DNA from 3 places in the Vibrio sp. HM8-C genome. Region 2 is predicted to be linked to each of the others. Evidence: predicted binding sites of a transcription regulator. Region 2 holds the regulator's gene; each other region holds the start of a gene.

Region 1 (6,540 bases), on a different contig from region 2:
TCGTCGAGGTTAATGTTGCCCAACTGAGTAATGGGCTGCGGATGATAGACACGGGGAATGCGCATGTGTTGTTTCCTAATCAAAATATACTCTTCCTACTTTAAGTAGCTTGAGTATTGCTATTCAATAGCGTGGGATATCTCGCATCTAACATGGATGCTTTGTGCTGAAAAAACAAGGGGGGAATGTGAATCCCCCTCATATATCCGTTGAGTTGGATGGATTATTTTTTATTTTTGGCACTGCTCAAAAACGAAAGGATTGCGATTACCTTGGACTTTGAAAATTCGCCTTTCGCGTTCACATTCCCATTCATCGACAGGATAGGTTTTGTTCCATGCATGCATCAGCTTGGTTTGAGCCGAGGATAATTTAAAACCGTGTTCGTTACTCATATACAAGTATGTGCGAGCAATTGCACCTCTGGCTCTGGCTGGTGGCATTGCGCTACGCTGTTTGAAATCGACCTGCATTTCACATTGCCCATAAGTAGCACCAGATGTGCCGTTCCACTGGCTAAAATTGAAGTTGGATCTGTCGCCGTTGACTTCACCAATTGCTGGCGTCAGGTTGTGAAGGTCTGCCTCCATGCGGCGAAAAACCTCATCACTGTTGCTACAGAGTTTGCGTCCACCTTCTTGCCAGCATTGACGTTGGTGTCCGAATTGCCAAGCTGGCACAACATGCTCCCATTCTATGCGGCTAGCTCGGATTTGTTGTTTGCGAACTTGATATCCGCAGCCTTCTAAGTCTGGAATGCCTTTCTTGCCTTGCCATGAAATATCACAGCCACAGTAAAAAGACTTTGGGTGATCTTTATAGATTTTCATTGCTTCGTTTTTGGCTTGAGAAAACGAACTAGGAAAATCAGCCAGAGAAGGGAAGGTAGCTAAGATCAAGCTACAGCTAAGCAGAAAGCGAAAATTAAACATATGTTGGACTGTATTTTATTGTTTTTTACAGTCTAACATTCTCTAATTTGAAAGCTAGTTGATAAATACAACGTTAATTTCTAAGGAAATATTAACGTCACTCACAGTTATTTTGTTTGCGAAGGTGATTTGTCTGCTAGGGTGATGGTTACCCAGTCAGTTGAATTCCAGTGTAAGTCAGAGTTTGTTTGCACTGCTGGCAACGGTAGGTCGCTTGCTTACGCAGTACTTTGTTATGACGGCGCACGGAGAGTGGATACTGATTACAAGCGCACTGATAAGCGAATGTTTTTCCTTGTACGGATTCAACCGACATTTTATGTGTGGTTTCCGCTGGCAAATTGAATACTCGATTCATCACGGCTTGCCATTCGATACCATGTGGTTTTACACGACCGTAAATGGCATAGGTAATGAGGTGGGCGATTTCGTGGGGAATCACTTCATTGAGAAAAGCTTGCTGGTTTTCTTTGAATAAAACGGGGTTTAAGCGAATTTCCCACAGTTGCAGATAAGCTTTACCTGCCGCCTTACCTCTGAGTCGATAGCTGATTTCTGGTAGTTCAAATTGGCGTTTGAAATATTGAGAGGCAGTATCTATGCACTTCTTCACTTGTGATAATGCTTGGTACTGCAGTTGAAAATCGGTCAAAGCTGGCTCCAAAAAATTCCCCACTAATACATATCTAGTTCGGTATTAGCGGGGAAATTATAACATCAAACCTCTTTTTATCACTGAGTTGTGTTCTGAGCCTTATTAAGAAAATACAAATAGCGATAAAGAGAAGGAGGAGACCCTATGGTTGATGTTTTTTCTTAATCGTTGCTTGGTAACCATGCCATGTGGCATATCCGAGTATTGGCATGGTAAACAACATTCCAATCCCGTAAGTTGCGAAGCCGATTAAAATGCCTCCACAGATGATTGCAGCCCAAACAATCATCGCTGGGATATTCGATTTCACTGCATTAAAGCTACTGAATATAGCCGTCATCACATCAACACGTCTCTCCATCATCAATGGAATAGAGAACGCGGAGATGCTGAAAATAACGCACGCTATGATGAAACCAATCAGTGAGCCGATGACTAAGAAGGGGAGAAAGTCGGTCAACGGAGCGCCTTGAACCGATGGATAAAGTGCGTGTAACAGCGCTGCAATTCTCATCCAAAATATCATTGCTACAGCTAGAACAACGGCAAACATCCATTGTGAAGTGCTATTTCGAGTAATGGCTTTCATGGAGTGCATTAAGCCTGAGTCTCTGCCTCTTTCTCTTTGCCAAGATGCATCGTAGAGTCCGAGCGCTAGGAAGGGACCTATTAACATATAAACCACTAGAGCTGGCATGACGACAAGATGAGTGCCTTGCCATTGAATGAGCAGAACGATACCAACAGCAGCAGCCATAAAGCAAAGCCCATAAAATGCGCTGATTAAAGGTAGTCGAATAAAATCGTGCAAACCAAGAGCAAGCCAGTGTAAGGGTGCAGAAACTTCCACTTTGTTGCAAGGCAGCGTGCGAGCATATTCTTGATGGCTGACTTCTTTGTCTTTTTGCTTGAAGTCAGAAGGGTCTACTGTACGAGGCATAAATCCTCCCAAAACAATATGGCAGTGAATAAGAAAGTTCGGTTTTGTTCGAGCACAAAATACTCGTTAGTTTTGTAACATTTTATTAACTGTTACTTTGTTAACTATTGTTGATAAGGCTGAAAATTACAAATGTGCTGGTGGAATTTTAATCAGGCGAGATTTTGAAAGTGCACAAAAACAAAAGCCCCCGCCAGATGGCGAGGGCTTGTCAGTAAAGCGTTTTGAACTACTTGTTTTGAATTACTTAAGGTTTGCGAAATCGCGTAGTAATTCAACTTTGTCAGTTGCTTCCCAAGGGAATTCTTCACGACCGAAGTGACCGTAAGCTGCTGTTTTCTTGTAGATAGGCTGAAGTAGGTTCAACATCTCTTGCAGACCGTATGGACGTAGGTCGAAGAACTGACGAACGGCTTCGATGATGATGTCGTGAGATACTTTCTCGGTACCGAACGTTTCAACCATGATAGATGTTGGATCAGCAACACCGATTGCGTATGAAAGTTGGATTTCACAACGATCAGCCATGCCTGCTGCTACGATGTTCTTTGCAACGTAACGAGCTGCGTATGCTGCTGAACGGTCAACTTTTGATGGATCTTTACCAGAGAATGCACCACCTCCGTGACGAGCTGCGCCGCCGTAAGTATCTACGATGATTTTACGACCAGTCAGACCACAGTCACCCATTGGGCCACCGATTACGAAACGACCAGTTGGGTTGATGAAGAACTTAGTTTCTTTGCTCAACCATTCTGCTGGAAGCACTGGTTTGATGATCTCTTCCATTACTGCTTCACGCAGATCTGGAGTAGAGATTGAATCACAGTGTTGAGTTGAAAGAACAACTGCATCGATACCAACGATCTTACCTTGTTCGTATTGGAACGTTACCTGAGATTTTGCATCAGGGCGTAACCAAGGAAGCGTGCCGTTCTTACGAACTTCAGCTTGCTTTTGTACTAGAAGGTGAGAGTAAGTGATCGGTGCTGGCATCAGTACGTCAGTTTCGTTTGTTGCGTAACCGAACATGATACCTTGGTCACCAGCGCCTTGCTCTTTAGGATCTGCTTTATCAACACCTTGGTTGATGTCTGGAGACTGCTTACCAATGGTGTTTAGAACTGCACATGAGTTAGCATCGAAGCCCATATCTGAATGGACATAACCGATTTCACGAACAGTCTCACGAGTTAGTTCTTCAATATCAACCCATGCTGAAGTTGTGATCTCACCACCAACCATAACCATGCCGGTTTTTACGTAAGTTTCACAAGCAACACGTGCTTTAGGGTCTTGTTCCAAAATAGCATCTAGAACCGCATCTGAGATTTGGTCTGCGATTTTATCTGGATGGCCTTCTGATACCGACTCAGAAGTAAACAGGTGTTTAGCCATGGTAGCTCCATATAAGTAGTCAAAAAGTAGGGAAAAACTATTTTCACTACTTTGAAAAAAGTTCATTATGTAGGCGTTTCTACATCTAGACGGCTATTTTAGTTCTCTATGCTTAAATTACAAGCTCTTTTTCACTTTTAGATATAACCAAACGTTTGCTTACATACTGTCTTTACAAGCAAGTTCATCTGTGTGTAACCGACAAAAATTACTTGAACAACTAAGTAAACGATTGCAGTGGTTTAGGTGCTTTGTAACAATACCGCATAGTATAGATGGGATTATTTTACTTCGCTTAAATCAATCAGGAGCTGACATGGCGTCTCGCAAACAATTGGCTAATGCAATCCGTGCTCTGAGTATGGACGGTGTTCAAAAAGCTAACTCTGGCCACCCGGGTGCACCTATGGGTATGGCGGATATCGCTGAAGTACTTTGGCGTTCACACCTAAACCATAACCCTCAAAACCCTAACTGGGCTGACCGCGACCGTTTCATTCTGTCTAACGGTCATGGCTCGATGCTGATTTACTCACTGCTTCACCTTTCTGGTTACGAGCTTTCAATGGAAGATTTAAAGAACTTCCGTCAGCTTCACTCAAAAACTCCAGGTCACCCAGAATACGGTTATGCGCCAGGTGTTGAAACGACGACTGGTCCACTAGGTCAAGGTATCACTAACGCTGTGGGTATGGCGTTGGCTGAGAAAGCGCTTGCTGCTCAGTTCAACAAAGAAGGCCACGACATCGTTGACCACTTCACATACGCGTTCATGGGCGACGGCTGTATGATGGAAGGTATCTCGCACGAGGCGTGTTCTCTTGCGGGTACACTAGGTCTGGGCAAACTGATTGCATTCTGGGATGACAACGGTATCTCTATCGATGGTCACGTAGAAGGTTGGTTTGCTGACGATACACCAAAACGTTTCGAAGCGTACGGCTGGCATGTTATCCCTGCGGTTGATGGTCACGATGCTGACGCAATCAACGCAGCGATTGAAGCAGCGAAAGCAGAAACAGGTCGTCCAACTCTAATCTGTACTAAAACCATCATCGGTTTTGGTTCGCCAAACAAAGCTGGCTCACACGACTGTCACGGTGCTCCACTAGGCGCTGATGAAATCAAAGCAGCACGTGAATTCCTAGGTTGGGAATACGCACCGTTTGAAATCCCAGCAGATATTTACGCGCAGTGGGATGCAAAAGAAGCTGGCGCAGCGAAAGAAGCAGCATGGGATCAAAAATTCGCAGCGTACGCAGCGGCATACCCAGAGCTAGCAGCAGAATTCAAACGTCGTGTGAACGGCGAACTTCCAGCTGAGTGGGAAGAAAAAGCAAACGCGGTTATCGCTGAGCTTCAAGCAAACCCAGCGAACATTGCATCACGTAAAGCATCACAAAACGCACTCGAAGCGTTTGGTAAAATGCTCCCTGAGTTCATGGGCGGCTCGGCTGACCTTGCACCTTCAAACCTAACCATGTGGTCTGGCTCTAAGTCAATCACGCCAGAAGATGCATCAGGCAACTACATCCATTACGGTGTTCGTGAATTCGGTATGACGGCTATCATGAACGGTATCGCGCTACACGGTGGTTTCGTTCCTTACGGCGCAACCTTCCTGATGTTCATGGAATACGCACGTAACGCACTGCGTATGGCGGCACTGATGAAAGTGCAAAACATCCAAGTGTACACGCACGACTCTATCGGTCTTGGCGAAGATGGCCCAACTCACCAACCGGTTGAGCAAACCGCTTCTCTACGTCTGACTCCAAACATGAGCACATGGCGTCCATGTGACCAAGTTGAATCAGCAGTGGCTTGGAAACTGGCTATCGAGCGTAAAGACGCGCCAACAGCGCTTATCTTCTCTCGTCAAAACCTGGCACAGCAACCACGCTCCGCAGAGCAAGTAGCTGACATCGCTAAGGGTGGTTACATCCTGAAAGATTGTACAGGTAAACCTGAGCTAATCCTGATTGCAACAGGCTCTGAAGTTGATTTGGCTGTGAAAGCGGCTGAGCAACTTACTGCTGAAGGTAAACAAGTACGTGTTGTTTCAATGCCATCAACCGATGCATTTGATAAACAAGACGCAGCTTACCGCAGTGCAGTTCTGCCAGCAGACGTAACAGCGCGTATCGCTATCGAAGCGGGTATCGCGGATTACTGGTACAAGTACGTTGGCCTAAACGGCAAAATCATCGGTATGACGACATTCGGTGAATCTGCACCTGCAGATCAACTGTTCAAGATGTTTGGCTTCACAGTTGAAAACGTAGTTGAGAAAGCAAACGAGCTACTTGTTTAATCAAATACGATAAAGAACAGACCTCCCCGCCACAGTGCGGGGTTTTTTTTGATGTGAAATAAATGGTTGGATCACCTCTGTTCAGGGTGCGCTTTAAGCTGTCATCGGTTACTATCTGTGCCACGAATTTTTAGTCGGTTGATAGTACGGATGTTAAGAGTCGCAATTAATGGATTCGGGCGAATAGGGCGTAATGTTTTGCGCGCTGTTTACGAAAGTGGCAAAGCTCAGCAGATAAAAGTGGTTGCTGTAAATGAATTAGCTCAGCCTGAGGCTATGGCGCACTTATTACAGTACGACA
Region 2 (6,540 bases):
TTGAGCTTCTCAAGGGTTTCATCGTAGACACGTGCAAAATCATGTCCATGACCAAATTCAAGTTCAATTAGCAGTACTTCATCTAATGAAGTAATGATTTTTGCGCCGCGCCCTGATGCGAGAACACGTTCTATTTTGGTTGAGCCTGATTCTGGCTTATGGCTGCATCGTAGCTGAAGTTCCATCGCACTTTGAGCAACAGGTTGGAGTGTACGGCTATGTAGAACGGGTGCAGCAAGGCGAGCCAGCTCGTTGGCTTCATCCAAACGTAAAAGAGGCAGTAGGCATGCGTTCGCTACGATACGTGGGTCTGCGCTATATACACCAGCGACGTCACTCCAAATCGTTACACGAGCAACGTCAGCTAACGCACCGATGACCGTTGCAGAATAGTCTGAACCATTGCGACCAAGTAGAACGGTATCACCTTGGTCATTCTGAGCCATAAAGCCGGTAATCACGATACGATGATGTGCATGCTGAGCGAGTACTTTTTTCAGTAGCGGATAAGAGCGTGAACGGTCTACTTCAGGCTGAGTGCCTGCTTCTGCACGTAGGAACTCGCGAGCGTCTTGTGAAACCGCTGGCAAATTACTTTGGTTGAGCAGCGCTGCTAACAAACGAGCTGACCACATTTCACCATGTCCAAGCACGGCAGCTTGCTGTGCTTTGGTCAGTGGCGCGGTTAGCTCACCTAAGCGAATAAACTCACCGTTTACTTGAGTTAACAGATTGTCAGCAACTTCACCTTCAAGTAAGTCTTCAACCAGTTTGCATTGGAACTGACGTAATGATTGCAGTGTTTCATGGGCAACACGGCCGTCTTTGTTCAATGCTTCCAAAAATGCGATTAAGCGGTTGGTGGTTTTACCCGCCGCTGAAACAACCACCAAATCTTCAGGTTGTGAGTATTCTTTTAGAATGTTCGCGACACGCAAATAACACTCTGGATCTGCTAAGCTACTACCGCCAAATTTATGTAGCTGGCGTGAAACAGTCATTAAAACTTCTCCTTAGCTTTGGTAAAGGCTTGGTCCAAATCAGCGATAAGATCCGACGCATCTTCCAAGCCAACTGACAAGCGCAGTAATAGTTGAGAAATGCCTGCTTCAGCAAGTGCTGCTTCGCCCATCGCTCGGTGAGTCATGCTCGCCGGATGGCAGATCAAACTTTCTACACCACCTAGAGATTCTGCAAGAGAGAAAAGCTCTAGTTCACCAACAAAGTACTTCAGTTGCTCGTAGCTACCAGCAAACTCAAAACTCAGCATTGAGCCAAAACCTAGCTGCTGTTTCTTCGCAATCTCATGCCCTGGATGCTCAGGCAGGCTAGGGTGATAAATGGTTTTGATCAGTGACTGTGATTTCAAATAATCCAAAATTTGCAGAGAACTTTCCTCATGCACACGCATACGTGCGCCAAGAGTACGGATACCACGTAGCGTCATATAGCTATCAAATGGTGTGCCCGTTGCACCAATACAGTTACCCCACCAAGCTAGTTCTTCAGCATGAGCTTTGGTTTTACTGATCACCACACCGCCAATCACATCTGAGTGACCATTGATGAACTTGGTGGTTGAGTGGATAACAAAGTCAGCACCCAGCGTTAGCGGCTTTTGGTAAACCGGAGTTAAGAATGTGTTGTCTACAGCAACTAGAGCGCCGACGGCTTTTGCTTGTTGGCAGATTTTCTCGATATCAACCACTCGCACTAACGGATTCGACGGAGTTTCTAACAGCACGAGTTTTGGTTTTTTCGACAATGCCGCTGCAAGTGCTTGTTCATCAGATTGATCAACAAAAAGCACTTTGAAATCGCCTTTGTTTGAACGAGTATTGAACAAACGGTAAGTGCCGCCGTAGCAATCGTGTGGTGCAACAATGAAGTCGTTAGGGCCAAGTAATGTTGACGCAAGCAGGTTTAGCGCGGAAGTACCGCAGTTAGTAACGACTGCACCTTCACCGCTTTCTAATTCGTAGAGTGCCTTTTCTAATAAGCCACGGTTTGGGTTGCCGGAACGGGTATAGTCATATTGAGGCACTTCACCAAACGCAGGGAAGCCATAGTTAGTCGATAAATAAATTGGCGGAACGACTGCGTGATATTGAGTATCTGATTCGATTCCGGTACGAACTGCGATTGTAGCTGGCTTGCGTTTGGTCATGAGTGTTTCCTTTCCTGAGACTCTTAAATAGACATCCAAATTCACAGTAAGAATACATGTGTTCGTCTATATTGGGGAATTGCATCTTACTTTACTTCTCATTTTTTGAGACGTCAATACTTCTAGACGTCTATATGTCTTTGCTTATGGCAGTAAATCCCGCTAAAATCTAGCCTTTGGAATTATTACTCGAATTCGAACAATGAAGGTGCGCAATGGCAGACTGGAACGGTGAATATATAAGCCCCTATGCAGAGCATGGAAAAAAAAGTGAGCAGGTGAAAAAAATCACCGTATCAATTCCACTTAAGGTATTGAAAATACTCACAGATGAGCGTACTCGCCGCCAGATCAACAACCTGCGTCATGCGACCAACAGTGAGCTTTTATGTGAAGCATTCTTACATGCTTATACTGGTCAGCCACTACCTACGGATGAAGATTTACGTAAAGACCGTCCGGACGATATTCCAGCAGAAGTGAAAGCGCTAATGACAGAAATGGGCATTGAGTTCGAGGCTTACGACGACTAATTGCTGTCGTTAATCTGTTTTTCCGCCCAATTGTGCAGATATGTGTAAAAAGCCCTGATTTGAATCAGGGCTTTTTTGATGCTATTGCGTTCAATGCAGTAACTGAATTTAGTTCGCCATGTAGTTTTCTGGCATCTCGATACGAGCAACACCAGAATCAATAGCGGCTTGAGCAACTGCTTTTGCTACACGTGGTAGTAAGCGTGGATCCATCGGTTTCGGGATGATGTATTCTTTACCGAACGTGAGTGAATCAACACCTGCGGCTTTCAATACTTCTTCTGGTACTGGTTCTTTCGCTAATTCGCGAATGGCCGCAACCGCAGCGAGTTTCATTTCATCGTTAATCACTTTCGCACGCACATCGAGCGCACCACGGAAGATAAATGGGAAACACAGTACGTTATTCACTTGGTTTGGATAATCACTGCGACCTGTACCCATGATTAAATCGTCACGTACAGCGTGTGCAAGAGCCGGTTTGATTTCTGGATCTGGGTTTGAACATGCAAACACAACAGGCTTCTCCGCCATCAGCTTCAGTTCATCTGCGGTGAGTAGATTAGGGCCTGAAACACCTAAGAACAGGTCTGCACCTTTGATAACATCTTCAAGTGTGCGTTTGTCTGTGTTGTTAGCAAATAACTGTTTGTATTCGTTGATATCATCACGACGAGTATGAATCACACCTTTACGGTCAAGCATGTAGATTTTTTCACGCATCGCACCGCATTTAATTAGCAGCTCCATACATGCGACTGCTGCAGCGCCAGCGCCCAAACACACGATAGTACATTCATTAAGCTGTTTGCCTTGCAGCTCGATAGCGTTCAGCATACCTGCCGCGGTAACAATTGCGGTACCGTGTTGGTCGTCGTGGAATACAGGTACATCACAACGTTCAATCAAGCGACGTTCAATTTCAAAACAATCTGGAGCTTTGATGTCTTCGAGGTTGATACCACCAAAGGTATCTGCGATGTTAGCAACCGTATCAACGAACTCATCGATAGTGCGATGTTTCACTTGAATGTCGATAGAGTCTAGATTTGCAAAGCGTTTGAATAATAGAGCTTTACCTTCCATAACTGGCTTAGATGCCATAGGACCAAGGTTACCTAAACCGAGGATGGCTGTACCGTTAGAAATTACCGCAACGGTATTGCCTTTGGCTGTGTATTTATAAACGTTTTCTACGTTTTGTGCGATTTCGCGAACGGGTTCTGCAACGCCTGGGCTGTATGCGAGAGCTAAGTCTTTTGCTGAATCGGCTGGTTTGGTTAGCGCGACGGCAATTTTTCCTGGAGTCGGTAGAGCGTGGTAGTCGAGGGCTTGCTGACGAAAAGCTTCTTCCTCGGTGAGTTCATGGCGATCATTATTGGACATTAGGTGGAGCCTTATTGTTTTTGTTAAGGCCACTCATTCTAGAGTATGTCAATGGATCTTCATAGTTTTGATACGCGAGAAATAGAGCTCCTAAGACCAGATTCTTTGGTTCGAAATGTTGAGGTTTCGGAACGTTAGAAACTAAAAAGGACGCCGTAGCGTCCTTTTTTGAATCTTCGCGTAAAGTAAAATTACTTCTTGCTAGATAGAGCGCCGAAACGCTTGTTGAAGCGATCAACACGACCACCAGTATCAACGATACGTTGCTTACCAGAGTAGAATGGGTGGCACTTGTCACATACGTCTAGGTGCATTGTGTCTTTACCTAGAGTAGAGTTGAAAACGAAAGAGTTGCCGCAAGAGCAAGTCGCGTTTACTGCTTTGTATTCTGGGTGGATACCAGCTTTCATGGGATAACCTCAAATTAGGCCGTGTCGCCATCCGAATCTTTGCCGGACACCACACGTAAATTAATAAATAATTAGTGACACTTGAAGAGCGTTCTTACAAGCGTCTCATCAAGGCGCGATATAGTAATGAATCCTGAGTCACTGATCAACCGCTTTCGCTGTTATTTTCGCCACTTTAGTTGCTCGAATTTCATTGCATCATCCAGTAGACTGTATTTTCTTTGATTTTTGCTCTCTAAAAACCATTATGCGCCCAACGATAGCTCGTGTTGCACTGCCTGTGCCACTAGACAAACAGTTTGATTACCTCATTCCTAGCCATCTTTTTCCAATTATTGGCGGAAGGGTATCGGTGCCATTTGGCCGTCAAACTCTGGTGGGAATTGTTACCGAGTTTGCGCAAGAATCCGAATTTTCAATTGAACAGTTAAAATCAGTCAAAGAAGTCTTAGATTCTCAACCTGTTTGGCCGGATAAACTGTACTCGCTGCTGAAATGGTGCAGTCAGTTCTATCAATTTCCTCTCGGCGATACCCTTGCTAACGCTATGCCGAGCGCGCTACGTAAAGGTAAACCTGCAGACTTTGCCAGTTGTAAAGAGTGGCAAATGACACCCAGTGGTCGTAACCAAATGATGCAAGGTTTCGGACGTGCCTTTAAGCAAGCACAAGTCATGAACCTTCTTACTTCTGGCGCCGTTTCTCATTCTTCATTGTTGGAAGAAGACGTCAGCACAGCGACTCTCAAAAGCTTGCAAGAAAAGGGATGGATTGAAGTTAGTGAGCAGAAGCCGCAGTTCAAAGCTTGGCCGAAGCAGATTGAAGCGGATGTTGAAAAACCAAAATTAAACCAAGAACAAGCCATTGCGATTGCTTCAGTCAACAGTAGCAAAGGTTTCGGCTGCTATTTATTGGAAGGGGTTACAGGCTCAGGTAAAACAGAAGTTTATCTCAACCTAATTAAGCCGGTATTAGAGCAAGGGAAACAAGCGTTAGTGCTGGTGCCTGAAATTGGTTTAACCCCTCAAACCATCAACCGTTTTAAAAAGCGTTTTAATGTGCCTGTAGAAGTGATTCACTCTGGGCTCAATGATACCGAGCGGCTAAACGCGTGGTTGTCGGCGCGCGATAAAGTGGCAGGCATTGTGATTGGTACTCGCTCGGCATTGTTAACGCCGTTTGCGGATCTCGGTATTATTATTGTTGATGAAGAGCATGACAGCTCTTACAAGCAGCAGGATAGTCTGCGTTATCATGCCCGTGATGTGGCGGTGATGAGAGCTAATCAAGAACAGATTCCGATTGTATTGGGTTCAGCGACTCCAGCGTTAGAAACGTTACACAATGCGTTAACGGGCAAATATCATCATCTACAACTGACAGAACGTGCTGGTGTAGCTGTGCCTACTCGCAACAGCGTTTTGGATGTGAAAGGTTTATATCTCGAAAGTGGATTGTCCGCACCATTGATTGCTGACATGCGGCGTCATCTGATTGAAGGCAACCAAGTATTACTATTTCTCAATCGCCGAGGCTTTTCACCTGCATTAATGTGTCACGAGTGTGGTTGGATCGCCGACTGCCAGCGCTGCGATGCGTATTACACCTTCCACCAATACAGCAATGAAATTCGCTGCCACCATTGTGGTTCGCAGCGCCCAGTTATTCATCAGTGTCAGAGCTGCGGTTCGACCCAGTTGGTGACAGTTGGTGTCGGTACTGAACAGCTTGAGAAGCAATTGGCAGATTTATTTCCTGAATATAAAACCATTCGTATCGATCGAGACAGCACTCGCCGAAAGGGTAGCTTAGAGTCGGCATTACAGTCGATTCGTAAAGGTGAATACCAGATCCTTATCGGTACGCAGATGTTGGCGAAAGGGCATCACTTCCCTGATGTGACTTTAGTGGCTCTTTTGGATGTGGACGGTTCGCTCTACAGCAGTGATTTCAGAGCCTCAGAGCGTTTAGCGCAGCTGTTCATTCAGGTAGCAGGAAGAGCCGGACGAGCCAGTAAACCGGGCGAAGTGATATTGCAGACTCAC
Region 3 (6,540 bases), on a different contig from region 2:
ATCGAAAAGTGAAAACGTACGCTGGATGAAAAAACAACTTCAGAAAGTGGGCGTGGAGTCGATAAAAGTAGTAGAGATGCAGCAAGGACAAAAGATAAGTCGTTTTATTGCTTGGACTTTTCAAAATGTTGAGCAGCGCAAGCTGTGGTTACAAAGTAAGTGCTAATCTAACCGTAGTGGGATTGACCTACTGAATGAGAAACTGAGGAGGTAAGCATGGACATTGTGTTCTTTCAACCTTGCCAACCCGATTGGATATGTAAGCCATTCCTAAGTGTGTTCTCATTGTTACTGATTGTTGGATTGGTTCTCTTTATTCGCATTGTTTATCGCGAATATCTCAAGATAAAGCGAGTTAAGAAGGTGCGACGTCTACGTCGAGTTCATTATCGCGATAGAAAAGGCGGCAATAGCAGCCGCCCTAATAATGCAAAGTAGTGACAGCATTACTGCTGTTTCAGTAGTGCCAAATACTTCTGTTCTAATCTCGAGTTGCCTGCTCGTCGTTCTAAATTTGCTAGTAATTGCAATGATGCTTTCTGATAGCCGTGTGTTTGATGAAACTGCATTAGTCTTACTCGCGCTTTAGAAAAATCACCTGAATCTATTTCTAGTTTCGATAATTGTAATATCGAGCGAAAACGCTGTGGGTCGTGATCGATGGCTCGGCTGAAGTACTTTTTCGCTTTGCTCAAATTGCCGTATTTTATGGCGCATAGTCCCGCGTTTTCATAGCTTTCTGCAACCAAGTAATAATACGGTTGTTCGACGGCCTGATTGAAATACTTGTCGGCTTGGTGATATTCGCCAATTTTACAGAGAAATGCACCGTAGTTATTAAGCACTTGACCGTTATCGTCGTGTTCACTTAATGCATCTTCATAGGCTTCATGAGCTTTTTCTGTTTCCCCCACAACGTCGTAATAGTGAGCTATAGCAAGCATTGCGCGGTAATATTCCGGAGCATGTTCTAACGCTTTTTCGAGATTCTCTCTTGCTTTAGACATGTTCCCATTCTCCAAATAGCCTAAGCCTAGCGTGATCCTAGATTCGGCTTTTTCGATAGGGTCACTATCTAGTTGGTGGCTCTCTTCTTGTTCAAACGTCATGCAGCCTAATAAAGAAAACGATAACAAAACGATGAGTACGTATTTCATTCACTTACTCCCTGGATTTTTGAAAGTATGATAATGAAATCAGTTGATTATCGAAGTTGTGGCTAAATTTTATGCGACAGATTTTGCATATTCACCGTTAATTTCATACTCAAATTGGTGAATAAAAAAGCCCATCAGTAATTGGTGGGCTTAACATCTTGCTCTAGGCTCTATTATTACTAATCGTCTTTAGTAAATTTGTCTTCGCTGAAGTGTTCCAAATCAAACGGAGTTTGTTGGTAAACACAGTAGTTGAGCCAGTTGGCAAAGAGTAGGTGACCGTGACTACGCCAGCTTGCTCTCGGCTGATTATCTGGATTGTCATTTGGGTAGTAATTCACTGGAATCATAGGTTCCATTCCTTCCCCTAAATCACGTACGTACTCATTGTGAAGAGTATTGGCATCGTATTCAGGATGACCAGTGACAAATACATTACGTTTGTCTTTGGTTGATGCCAAGTACACCCCAGCTACGTCAGAAGTCGCAAGGATGTCTAGATCGGTATGCTCACCCAAATAATCCGCATCGAAATCAGCATAACGAGAGTGCGGAGCCAAAAACGTATCATCGAATCCACGCAGAATAGGGTGGAACGGTTGATGGATATCGTGATGGTACACGCCCGATAGTTTTTCTTTACGCGTTCTTTTAGGCAGGTTGTACAACAACTTCAAACCCGCTTGTGCAGCCCAACAGACATAAAGTGTTGACGTTACGTGATGTTTTGCCCAAGTCATAATGGTTTGTAAGTGATCCCAATATGCTACATCTTCAAACTGAACCAGACCTAATGGTGCACCTGTGATGATCAAGCCATCGAAGTTACGGTCCTTAATTTTGTCGAATTGACGGTAGAAGGCATTAAGGTGTTCTTCAGGCGTATTTTTGCTTGGACGATCGTCAATGCGCAGCAGCTCAATATCCAATTGAAGAGGAGAATTGGAGAGTAGACGTAGAAATTGAGTTTCAGTCTCAATCTTTTTCGGCATCAGATTCAAGATCAAAACTTTAAGTGGGCGGATTTCCTGCGTTGACGCACGAGACTCTGGCATCACGAAGATGTTCTCATTTCGCAGTACATCACTTGCAGGTAGTTGATCGGGGATCCTAATAGGCACAGCTTTCTCCCTTAGCTAATATTTTGGACGTCTATACATCTAGACTTATAGCCTAACTATTCGCATATGTCGATAGCAAAATGCAGGCTGACCGAAATTAAGTTAATATTCGCGTTCACCATGGCTATTTCATCATCTTATATTCCACAAAAAGGCTCTCAATGCTGACACTCACCCTTATCCGTGGTTTACCTGGTTCCGGTAAATCAACTTTAGCAAAAACACTCAAAGGTGTGCATTTAGAGGCGGATATGTACTTTGTGAACTCGAATGGAGAGTACCAGTATCGCCCAGAAGCCATTGGAGATGCTCATCAGTGGTGCCAGAATCAAACGGATTATTGGTTGAAGCAGGGGGAAAACGTCGTTGTTTCAAATACTTTTGTGAAGCATTGGGAGATGAGCGTGTATAAGAAATTAGCCAGAAAATACAAAGCTAAGCTAATCATTATTGTTTGCCGCGAATCTTATGGGAATATCCACGGCGTAGACGAAGATGTCATAGAAAGGATGAGAAAAGACTGGCAAGAATAAGCGACCAGTCTCTTCGTTACTTAGCTGCAATAGCACCTTTAACACTTCTCACATACTGTGTTTTTCTCATTTGCCACCAAGCCAATAGTAGCCAGAAAATGACCTGTCCCCAAAGTAAAGTCCACTGTGGCGCAATCTGATACCACTCCGCATCCATCTGATTGAGCGCTAAGAAACCTTGAATCGCAGGTGTACTTGGAAAAAGTTTCGATGCCCAAACGATGGGTTGAGGTATTGCTTCCACTGGCCATATAAAACCGGCAGAAAAAATCAAAGGCATTGAACTCAACAATACGACTAAGGTTACCAATTCTCGTCTTGGTGTAACTGCACCGAGCCATATTCCAATAAAGCAAGAAGATAACAAAAACGGTAGCAGCAGAGTCAGTAGCTCTGTCGCATGCGCAAGAGTATTGACAGCATGTAAGTTAAAGCTAGCGCCGAAGTAATACATACTCAGCAGATAATAAATGGGGATGAGCACAACACTTCGCAACGCAATGAGTTTGATGCTCGAAAGGTGGCTCCAGTAACCATTTCCATGCTTTTGTGTCCCTACCATCATGCCAGAAGCAATCAACATCGTTTGTTGAAGTATCAGTACGAAAACTGCTGGCACTACGTAATCGACATAACCCATACGAGCATTAAATGTTGGCTTGAGGTTTTGCCCAGTAGGAGAGTAATGTTTTGACGCTAGAGATAGTGGTTCTCCATCAACCAATAAGCGAGCAACTTTGGTTTTAGCCGCTAATGTCCCCCCCGCCTGAGCGAGCCCTTCAACTAATGTTCCGTAAACTAAGAAATAGGAAGCATCACCTGCATAGGCAAGGGTGGTGCTTTTACCCAACATTAGGTCTTTGTAGAAATGTTCTGGGATGACCAGAATGCCGCTGACTTCTTTGTTTAAAAAAGCCATCTTCGCATCTTCAATTGTGGAACTTCGTTGTACCACTTTAACTTGTGGAGTTGCATCAACCATACGTTCTAATTGATAGCTAGCCTGGCTCTTATCCAAATTCACGATAGTAAGAGTTTGTTCTCTCGGAGTTTGATGGCTGTACGGAAGCGGGTACAAAAACGAATAAAATACCACGCCGCCAAAGACAGTAAGAACAACCACGGGGTTAGTGAAAAGTGCTTTTAGTTCAGCTTTGAATAAGTTAAACCAACCCATGTTTGCACCTCATTTTCTCTTCTGCTTTTAGGTGTTTTTTAAGCAGTAACAGAGTTAATCCCAGTGGAGCAAGATACCCCAACATTGGCAACAAAGACGCGAGTGAATGATAGGCATCAAGACCGTAACTGGCTTGACTGACTTGCACATCAATGTAATGACTCACAGGTAGTAAACTACGCCAGAATTGAGCCAATGTACCCATATCGCTGGTTGGAAACGTAATGCCCATAAAGGCAAAGCTAGGCGCTGTGTAGGCTGCGGCAAAACTCATCGCTCTAGCAGGATCGAGTGAAATAAAGAAAAACAGTGAGCCCATAATCATACAGGCGATGATGGTAAACCACTGAGCAACGAGAATCGTCGATATCTGACCGTGCATCGGCCAGTCTAATCCTTGATAGAACCAAGTAAGAAATCCTGCTCCCTGCAGTGCGAAGACCACAGAATATGGCGCAAGCGTTGCTGCTAACTGAGATAGAGGGTTCGGTCTCGCCCACATCGCTAATCCATATGTTCGGTGATTGGCCGTTAATATCATAATGGTGGTGACTACCATAGCGATTTGCCAAATAGCAGGCACAACAGCAGAAACAAGAAACTGAGCGTAGTTGGTATTTTTATTAAATAGAGGTGTTATTTGTGTGCGTATTGGCACCACGTGACTCATTGCACCAAGGGTAGTTTGCTGACCTTTGGCGAGGGTTTTCACGACTTCGATTTGCGCATTAAAAGTCGATTGAGCTTGCACAACCGCAGAGTTGATTAACCTTCCTACCAATATCATTTGGCTGTTAAAAAAGGTTGTTACTTGTGGCTGCTCTCCCCGATAAATAGATTTATCAAACTGACTTGGTATGACGACGTAAGCGTATATCTCGGTTGCTTTTAAATCCTCGCTGGCTTCAGCTACGTTTGCATAGCTGCGAATGACAGAGAGGGTGGAGGTTGCGTCAAATTCTCTCGTTAACTGACGAGATAAACGACTGTTAGATAAGTCCACTACGCCAATCGGTAGATCGCGAACAATCGCTTGCGAGAAAATCCACCAGATTGTTACAACCAGTGCAATAGGAATCCACGTTAGACACGAAAGCAGCCATCGATCTCTACGAAGTATTTGCCACTGAGAAGTGGCAACAGGTGAGGACGCAGAGGTTGAAACATCAGCGTGTTTCATCATTAAAGCTCTACCACCACGCTCATTCCCATACGTAAGCCTTCAATAGGCTCAACTGGGCGAGCTTCTACTTCAAAAGTACGCAGGTCGAAACCTTGTGTCGCATCGGTAGAACGCCAAGTTGCAAAATCGCCCATGACTGCAATATGAGTCACTTTGAATTGAAGTGTTTTGTTGAGTGCAGGAACTAATGCATTGAATTGTGCATCTTTCGGGAAGTGGCTGAGCAAGTCTTCACGAACATTCAGTACAACCCAAGAATCTTGCGTATCTACCACAGTTACAACAGGGAAACCTTGTGGAGCAAGCTCGCCGCTTTGCATAAGCACTTGTGCAACTTCACCGTCAAACCAGCTAGATATCTGAGTATCAGCGGCATATGCCTCTACTTCGGCAACTGCACCTTCAGCCATACGAACTTTCTCTGCTGCCGCTTGCTTGGTTTCTTCACGCGCCCCTTCTTGCGCCATGTTATACATTTGCAAAGCTGAGCTTTCAGTGTATTTTGCGGCTTGCCATTGCGTTAACGCTTCATCATTTTTCTGCTCAGCGACCACACCGTCTTTATATAAGTTATTGACACGTAAATATGTCTTCTCAGCTAATTGAGACGCCGCACGAGCTTTTAACCATTGGTCCTTTGCTGCCTGAATTTGTTGCTCTCGAGCTCCATTTTCTGCCTCTTGCGCGAGCGCGCCAGCGGCTTTTTTTCCAGCTATAGCTTGGTCAAGCTTGGCTTCGATTTCTGGGCTGTGAATGGTGAAAATAAGTTGTCCTTTTTCGACCATGTCTCCTTTTCGCACATACACTTGATCAATTCGTCCCGGCACTTTTGACGAAATGCTGTATTGCTGCGACTCAATCTGACCTTGCAAATGAATAGGCTTAGGTTGATACGCTTTATAGAAGCCATAACCGACCCATGAAACTACTGCTAGGGCAGAAAGAGCAACTAATGTCGTTTTTACAGCTTTCATGATGGATCCTTTTCATTCGCAATAGATTTTGAATCAGTACTCGGTTTTGAATCAGCATTGGTCAGAGGAATGGCTGATTTCTTATAGGTATCAAACGTGTCCATTTCGCTAGTCAGAGCGAGTAACTTATTCAGTGATATAAGGTAATTAAAGCTTGCTACATATTGCTGAGTTTTAATGCTTGCCAGATACAGTTCGGCATCGACAACGTCAACAGAGGTCGATAAACCTTGAGCGAAAGCTTTTTGTCGAAGCTTGAGATTTTCCTGCGCAAGATTAAGGCTGGAACTGAGCCCAGTGACTTCTTCAAGTGCTTGCTCCGCCTCGAGATAGGTTTTCTTTACTAACACTTGCAAGTCTTGTCGAGCTTGAGCCTTTAGGTATTTCACTTGTGA

The links. Region 2 encodes MetJ, which represses methionine synthesis genes. Its sites were predicted from a motif close to TTAGACNTNTANANGTCTAA; they were not measured.
Region 1: the regulator MetJ is predicted to act here: its motif matches at 4,003-4,022, upstream of metK (methionine adenosyltransferase).
Region 3: the regulator MetJ is predicted to act here: its motif matches at 2,302-2,321, upstream of metA (homoserine O-succinyltransferase MetA).

Annotation. Positions count from the first base shown of each region.
Region 1 covers NZ_JBMMKS010000015.1:25,263-31,802, reverse strand. Annotated here, with positions in the region: gene rsmE (16S rRNA (uracil(1498)-N(3))-methyltransferase) at 1-65, opposite strand, end outside; gene ACOSVQ_RS16145 (endonuclease) at 231-932, opposite strand; gene ACOSVQ_RS16140 (SprT family zinc-dependent metalloprotease) at 1,081-1,584, opposite strand; gene ACOSVQ_RS16135 (DUF2189 domain-containing protein) at 1,730-2,527, opposite strand; gene metK (methionine adenosyltransferase) at 2,771-3,925, opposite strand; gene tkt (transketolase) at 4,242-6,239, shown strand; gene epd (erythrose-4-phosphate dehydrogenase) at 6,390-6,540, shown strand, end outside.
Region 2 covers NZ_JBMMKS010000025.1:4,262-10,801, forward strand. Annotated here, with positions in the region: gene ACOSVQ_RS19870 (bifunctional aspartate kinase/homoserine dehydrogenase II) at 1-1,001, opposite strand, end outside; gene ACOSVQ_RS19875 (O-succinylhomoserine (thiol)-lyase) at 1,001-2,167, opposite strand; gene metJ (met regulon transcriptional regulator MetJ) at 2,383-2,700, shown strand; gene ACOSVQ_RS19885 (malic enzyme-like NAD(P)-binding protein) at 2,809-4,086, opposite strand; gene rpmE (50S ribosomal protein L31) at 4,278-4,496, opposite strand; gene priA (primosomal protein N') at 4,744-6,540, shown strand, end outside.
Region 3 covers NZ_JBMMKS010000006.1:196,055-202,594, reverse strand. Annotated here, with positions in the region: gene rlmF (23S rRNA (adenine(1618)-N(6))-methyltransferase RlmF) at 1-166, shown strand, start outside; gene ACOSVQ_RS09695 (hypothetical protein) at 217-438, shown strand; gene pilW (type IV pilus biogenesis/stability protein PilW) at 447-1,157, opposite strand; gene metA (homoserine O-succinyltransferase MetA) at 1,337-2,278, opposite strand; gene ACOSVQ_RS09680 (ATP-binding protein) at 2,440-2,811, shown strand; gene ACOSVQ_RS09675 (ABC transporter permease) at 2,828-3,988, opposite strand; gene ACOSVQ_RS09670 (ABC transporter permease) at 3,975-5,168, opposite strand; gene ACOSVQ_RS09665 (HlyD family secretion protein) at 5,171-6,145, opposite strand; gene ACOSVQ_RS09660 (TolC family protein) at 6,142-6,540, opposite strand, start outside.